Regions from separate parts of the Ligilactobacillus sp. ESL1201 genome, predicted to be linked through region 2. Evidence: predicted binding sites of a transcription regulator. Region 2 holds the regulator's gene; the other holds the start of a gene.
The links. The regulator NrdR, encoded in region 2, represses ribonucleotide reductase genes. The targets are predictions, from matches to a motif close to ACACNATATATNGTGT.

Region 1 (3,414 bases), 170 kb from region 2:
TCGCCAAAAAATCCATGATGTCGGGGTGAAAGACGTTCAGATAAACGACACCAGCTCCTTGTCTTTGACCCAATTGGTTAGAATAAGAAAAGCTGTCTTCTAGTAATTTCATGACCGGGACGACTCCTGAAGCCGCGCCTTTGATCCCCTTGATCGCCGAACCAGCACAACGTAAATTACTCAAGGTGATCCCCACGCCACCACCGATCCGCGATAATTGCAGCGCGGAATTGATCCCCCGGCCGATCGAGTTCATGTCGTCGGTCAGTTGCAATAAAAAGCAAGAGACTAATTCCCCGCGGCGTTTGCGGCCGGCATTTAAAAAACTAGGAGTTGCGGGTTGGTAACGTTGGTGGATCAATTCGTCCGCGAGTTTTAACGCCAGGTCTGTGTTGCCGTCAGCGAAGTATAAGGCGTTAGCGGCGACCCTGTCGGTATAATTTTCCAGGTAGTAGTTGCCGTCGTTTGTGCGCAGTGCGTACTGGGCGTAAAATTTGTAAGCTGCCATAAAACTGTTAAAGTGAAAATGACAGTCCGCTAGAAAATGGTATAATTTTTCAATGAAGGCAAAGTCGTATTGCTGGATAAAATCGGCTTCTAAATAATCGTTAGCGATTAGGTAGTCGAACCGTTCGCGCAAGGAAGCAAAAGTCATGAGGTTAGGCGCGACGTTTTCTTGCAAAAAGGCCGTCAGGGCTTCTTGGTCTTTATGCAGTTGGATCTGGCCATCCTTAGGAATGTTGACTTGATTATTGAGGTTGTAATAAGTAACTTGGTTAGGATCAATTGTTTGCAGCGTCAATTTCTTGGACCACCCTTTCAAAATTACTGACGTCTTTTGGAGTGCCGTTGAATTCTAAAGAATAAAGCAGCGGAACGTGGTATTTGTGCGCGATGTTTTTAGCCGTGAAGACGAACAGCTCCGCAAAATTACGGTTGCCACTCCCGGCGACGCCACGCAGGTACTGACTGTTAGTGCCAAAAGCTAAAAAAGTCGTGACCGGCTCGGTGATGCTAGGATCATAGGTTGGAGTGAGTAAGATAAACGGTTCTGTAATGGCAATTTCTGGGTCGATAGGGTCGATTTCGTAAGTATCACTGATGGCTAACTTATTGATAAACCGTTTAGTTTGACCAGTGACCGTAAAATAGACGACTTTCATTGCACCACCAACTTTTGCAACAGGTCGGGCCGAAAGCCGGTGATCAGGGGCTCGTGGTCTTTTTCTAAGACCGGTACGCTACGGATCCCTTTTTGTTTGAGATAAGTGATTGCTTCTGGTACCTCGTTGACGTTATGTTCGGTAAATGGAATTTGGTGTTCGCGCAAAAAGCGTTTAGTCATTTTACATTGAATACAGTTATTTTTAGTGTAGAGTTCTAGTTGCATGTTAAGTCCCTCCCGTAAGTGATCGAATTTCATTATACACTAAAGATGATACTAGATATAGTGTTTTACACGTAATAAAATTTCTACTACTTGTGTTTTTGCGCCATTGAGGCGTTAAAATTAATTTTTATTAAAGGAGATCAAATGACAGAATATTACTACACAAAAACGCCCAGCGCTGCTCACCACGAAAAAACGTGGCACTTTGAATTGGCGCAGCGGGATTTTGTTTTTACCACGGATAACGGTGTTTTTTCTAAAAGTACGGTCGATTTTGGGACCAGGACGTTACTGGATGCATTAGCGGATTTTGCTTTTCCGGCGGGTAATTTACTTGATCTGGGCTGCGGCTACGGTCCGATCGGCTTGACGTTAGCGACGTTACATCCCACGGTGCAAGTCGATATGTTAGACGTTAACCAACGTGCCGTCGAGTTAGCCAATAAAAACGCGCAGGCTAACGGGATCACCAACGTTAACGTGGCCCAGTCCGATATTTACGCCGCGGTCGCAGGTCAAACTTACGCGGGCGTTATTACTAACCCACCGATCAGGGCGGGCAAAAAAGTCGTTCATGCGATGCTGACTCAGGCCAGGGAACATTTAGTCGCGGGCGGTAGTTTGGTAGCCGTGATTCAAAAAAAGCAGGGCGCGGCTTCGGCACGCAAAAAGATGGAAGAAGTTTTTGGTAACTGTGACGTGCTGGTCAAAAACAAGGGTTATTTCGTGTTGCACAGTAGTAACGAGGAGTTGCAATGAATTACACCTCAGAGCAAAAAGAGTTTTTTATGCAAGCTGCCCTGAAAGAAGCGCAGCAAGCTGCTGATTTAGGTGAGGTCCCAGTCGGTTGTGTGATCACGCGGGGCGCAAAAATCATTGCGCGCGGGCATAATTTACGCGAGAACGACCAGCAAACTTGCGCACACGCAGAACTCGCGGCTATCAGTACGGCTAACCGGCAGTTGCATAGTTGGCGCTTGGACGATTGCGCGTTATTTGTCACCTTAGAGCCGTGTCCGATGTGTGCGGGTGCAATTATTAATTCGCGTTTGCCGGAGATCTATTACGGGAGTGCGGATACTAAGGCGGGAGCGGCCGGCACGTTAGTTAATTTGGTAGCTGACCGGCGTTTTAACCACTACACTCACGTGGAAAAAGGAATTTGCGCGTCTGCTTGCACCGCGATTTTACAAGACTTTTTTGGTACGCTGCGTAAAAAAAATAAAAAAACTGGTAATTTATGTTGATTTAATGTAAGATAGTAAGTGCCGAAAGGCCTTGGGGCAATGTTGTCCTTACAAATCGTGTCAGGTCCGGAAGGAAGCAGCACTAAGTTTGGTTTGGCATGTGCCTTAAGTTATTGTGATAGTGAGTCCCCGGTCTGAACGAAGATCGGGGCTTTTTTTAAAGTATTTTGAAGGGGAGAATAAATCACATGGGCTATCAGGCTTTGTACCGCGCTTGGCGACCACAAAAGTTTGCCGATCTAGTTGGTCAGCAGTTAGTGACGCGTACGCTGCGTAATTCTTTGGTGACCAAGCAGACCTCACATGCCTATCTATTTACTGGCCCACGAGGAACGGGAAAGACTTCCGCTGCTAAAATTTTCGCTAAGGCACTGAACTGTCCGCACCAAAAAGACGGCGAGCCGTGTAATCAGTGCGAACTGTGTGAGTCGATCACTGCCGGGCGCCAAAACGACGTGATCGAGATCGATGCGGCCTCCAACAATGGGGTCGAAGAGATCCGGGCGATCCGCGATAAGGTCAAATACGCACCGACACAGTGCCAGTATAAGATCTATATCATCGACGAAGTACACATGTTATCGACGGGGGCGTTTAACGCGCTGTTAAAAACGCTAGAAGAGCCACCGGCCCAAGTGGTTTTTATCTTGGCAACTACCGAGCCGCATAAAATTCCCGCAACGATCATTTCGCGTACGCAGCGTTTCGATTTTGTCCGGATCAAACCGCAGACGATCTTGGAACGAATGAAATACATTTTACAGCAAAAAAAAATCG
Region 2 (3,414 bases):
ATGGAACAAATCGTTGCTAGTGCCCGAAAAAATGGCTACGTCGAAACGATTTTTCACCGGCGGCGCTATTTGCCAGACATTAACCATAAAAATTATAACGTGCGTTCCTTCGCGGAAAGAACGGCGATGAATAGTCCGATCCAAGGCAGCGCGGCCGATATAATCAAGGTTGCCATGCTTAATATGCAAAAAGAATTAACGCAAAAAAAGATGCAAACCAAGATGTTACTACAGGTACATGACGAACTGATCTTTGAAGTTCCACCGGAAGAATTAGAACTATTTACCAAAACGGTGAAACAAGTGATGGACTCTGCGGTTTCGCTGCAGGTTCCCTTAAAAGTTGATTGTGCCCACGGTAAAACATGGTTTGATGCTAAATAAAAGGAGAAACTATGCCTGAATTACCAGAAGTAGAAACAGTCAGACGAGGTTTAAGTGCTTTAGTACTGGGAAAAAAGATCCAAGATATCGATATCTTATACCCGAAGATCATTCAAGGAGACCCACAGCAATTTGTCACAGCGTTGCAAGGACAGACCTTTGAAAAAATCGACCGGCGGGGCAAGTACTTGCTTTTTCGCTTTTCTCACCAGCTAACGATGGTTTCGCACCTACGCATGGAAGGCAAGTATAGTGTTAAAAGTGCTACCGCTCCGTTAGATAAACATACGCACGTGGTATTTCAGCTGACCGATCACAGCCAGTTGCGTTATAATGACGTGCGTAAATTTGGGCGGATGCAGTTAATGACCACGGGAGCGGAAAACGACTTACCAGCGCTAAAAAAGCTCGGTCCGGAACCTACACCCGAACAGTTTAACGTTAACGACTTTTACCGGGCGTTGACTAAGAAAAAGAAAATGTTAAAACCGGCATTACTGGACCAAACGCTGGTGGCGGGATTAGGCAATATCTACGTCGATGAAGTTTTGTGGTTAACTAAGCTGCACCCACAAACGCCTTGTAGTTCCGTGACGCGCGCGCAAGCACAAGAATTGCACGATAATATTATCTTGGAATTAAAAAAAGCGGTGGCGGCGCACGGGACGACGATCTTTACTTTTACCGATGCTTTCGCTCACAGCGGTTCTTTTCAAGAACAGCTATGTGTCTACGGTAAAAAAGGCCAACCGTGTCCGCGCTGTCAAACGCCGATCGCTAAGATCAAAGTCGGACAGCGGGGGACTCATTTTTGTCCCCACTGTCAGCAACTATGTGTTAAAATTTAATTAATTTATTCGAGGTGAACAAGATGGTTTGTCCCCACTGTCATCAAAGTGGTTCGCGGGTCATCGATAGTCGTCCGGCAGATAGCGGGCGGGCAATTAGACGACGCCGGGAATGTGAACATTGTGGTTTTCGTTTTACTACGTTTGAACGCTTAGAGGTAACCCCGCTATTAGTGATCAAAAAAAACGGGGACAGGGAACAATTTAAACGCGACAAGGTCCTAAAAGGGATCATGCAGGCGGCACAAAAGCGGCCGGTGGGAATGGATCGTTTGACCGCGATAGTCGATCGGGTCGAAAATCAGCTTCGCAGTAGGGGAGAAAATGAGGTCTCGACCCAGCTGATCGGGCAATACGTGATGGCCGAGCTAGCCGAGACCGATGACGTTGCTTATATTCGCTTCGCCAGTGTCTACCGCGAATTTAAGGATATGGGTTCGTTTACGGCCGAAGTCGATGAACTGATGAAACGAGACGCCCACAAAAATGATTAAGTTCACACTTTAGGAGGAGTCAAATGACAAAACAAGAACTAAGGGAAATTTCTCCTAAAGACAGTTTTATAGTAATTGCCGCTAGTCAGTTAAACGCCGCTGATCAACAAGTTTTAGTCGATCTTTACTTGCCGTTAATGAGTACCGCGGCCTACGGCACTTACGTTTTTTTGAGTCAAAAAGGACAGGCGCACCCGGATCTCGTTAAGCGCTCGTTGAATACCGTGTTGTTAACGGGATTGTCGCTGGGGTTACAGGAATTTTTAGCGGCCCGCAGTTTGCTAGAAGGGTTGGGGTTGCTGCGTTCTTTTCAACAAACTGACCGTTTGGGTAAATTAACTCTTTATGAGGTTCAAAAACCACTGACGGCTCCGGCATTTTTTGCCGACGATTTGTTGAGTACTTTATTATTTGAAACGGTCGGGCAAACGACGTTTAACAGGCTGCAACATACGCTATGCCCGCCCAGTTTTAATTACGGTCAGGCTAAAGAGGTGACGCAGTCATTTTTAGACGTTTTCACTTTGTCACAGCAAACCTTATTAAAAAGAGCGACGGTGCAACACCCACGATCTGCGACACCATCCCTGCCCCGGATAGCTGATGAAAAAAGCCAACTGGATCTGCAATTTTTTAAACAATTACTGGCTAAATCCTTTGTCGACCAAGAAGATGTATTGGCACACTTGGAGACGATCAAAACCGTGAGCTTGTTGTATGGCTTGGGTGAAATTGAACTAGTCCAGTTACTAGAGCAAGCAGTCGATCTAAAAAGTAACCAGGTGAATTTTAAGTACTTTAAGCAACTGGCGCACCGTAATTTTGAATTTCAACTACAAAACCCCCAGGTCCAACCAAAAAGTGCTAATAAACAGGTGACTAGTTCACCGACTGAAGGCAACCAAGAAGATGCCCAGTTGTTAGCCGCCTGTCGAAGTTACCGTCCCTTAGAATTTTTAGCCGTGCTCAAACAAGAGACTAACGTGGCGGTCACCGATGCGGAAAAATACGCGGTAATGAACATGGTCAAGCAGCAAAAATTGCCCGCTGAGGTGTTGAACGTCTTAATTCATTACCTGCTAAGCGACCAGGATAATGCCAGCATGAATAAGAATTATTTTGAAAAAATTGCGGCAGATTGGTCGAAAAAAAAGATCACCACGGCCGCTCAAGCGATGCAAGAAGTGCGCAGACAGCAAGATAAAACACAGCAATTTACGCGTCCTAAACGGCGGACCAAAAAGATAATCCAAAAAGAAAAACTGCCTGAGTGGGCTAACGAAAAACAGCCGGTCCAACAGCACAGCGTTTCACGGGAATTACAAACGGAATTACAACAACGACTGGCTCAACTAAAGCAAAAACACCAGCAAAACTAAGCAGGGGGTGAAGTATGGAGAATCTGGGCAAGGAATTGACTAAACAGTTGCAAACTAACAACTGGGGAGCGCGCTACAAGCGGCTACGCCAAGCGGTACTAAATGATCCGGACGTGGCACACTTTTTACAGGCTCACCGTGAGCAGCTGACCACAGAAGATGTGTTGCGGGCCAGCAGTAAATTATACGAGTTTGTGACGTTTAAAAAGGAATTGGCGGCCGGTGAAAAAACGTTTATGCCGGGCTATTTTCCGACACTGACACTCAGCGGCAACCAAATCGAAGTTTTGTACTCACCGACGGCTAAAT

Region 1: the regulator NrdR is predicted to act here: its motif matches at 1,439-1,454, upstream of nrdH (glutaredoxin-like protein NrdH).

What each region holds. Positions count from the first base shown of each region.
Region 1 covers NZ_CP196362.1:1,341,953-1,345,366, reverse strand. Annotated here, with positions in the region: gene nrdE (class 1b ribonucleoside-diphosphate reductase subunit alpha) at 1-802, opposite strand, end outside; gene nrdI (class Ib ribonucleoside-diphosphate reductase assembly flavoprotein NrdI) at 783-1,163, opposite strand; gene nrdH (glutaredoxin-like protein NrdH) at 1,160-1,390, opposite strand; gene ACSYSK_RS06770 (class I SAM-dependent methyltransferase) at 1,535-2,149, shown strand; gene ACSYSK_RS06765 (nucleoside deaminase) at 2,146-2,637, shown strand; RNA gene ffs (signal recognition particle sRNA small type) at 2,666-2,752, shown strand; gene dnaX (DNA polymerase III subunit gamma/tau) at 2,826-3,414, shown strand, end outside.
Region 2 covers NZ_CP196362.1:1,175,016-1,178,429, reverse strand. Annotated here, with positions in the region: gene polA (DNA polymerase I) at 1-384, shown strand, start outside; gene mutM (DNA-formamidopyrimidine glycosylase) at 396-1,232, shown strand; gene nrdR (transcriptional regulator NrdR) at 1,256-1,726, shown strand; gene ACSYSK_RS05955 (replication initiation and membrane attachment family protein) at 1,750-3,105, shown strand; gene dnaI (primosomal protein DnaI) at 3,120-3,414, shown strand, end outside.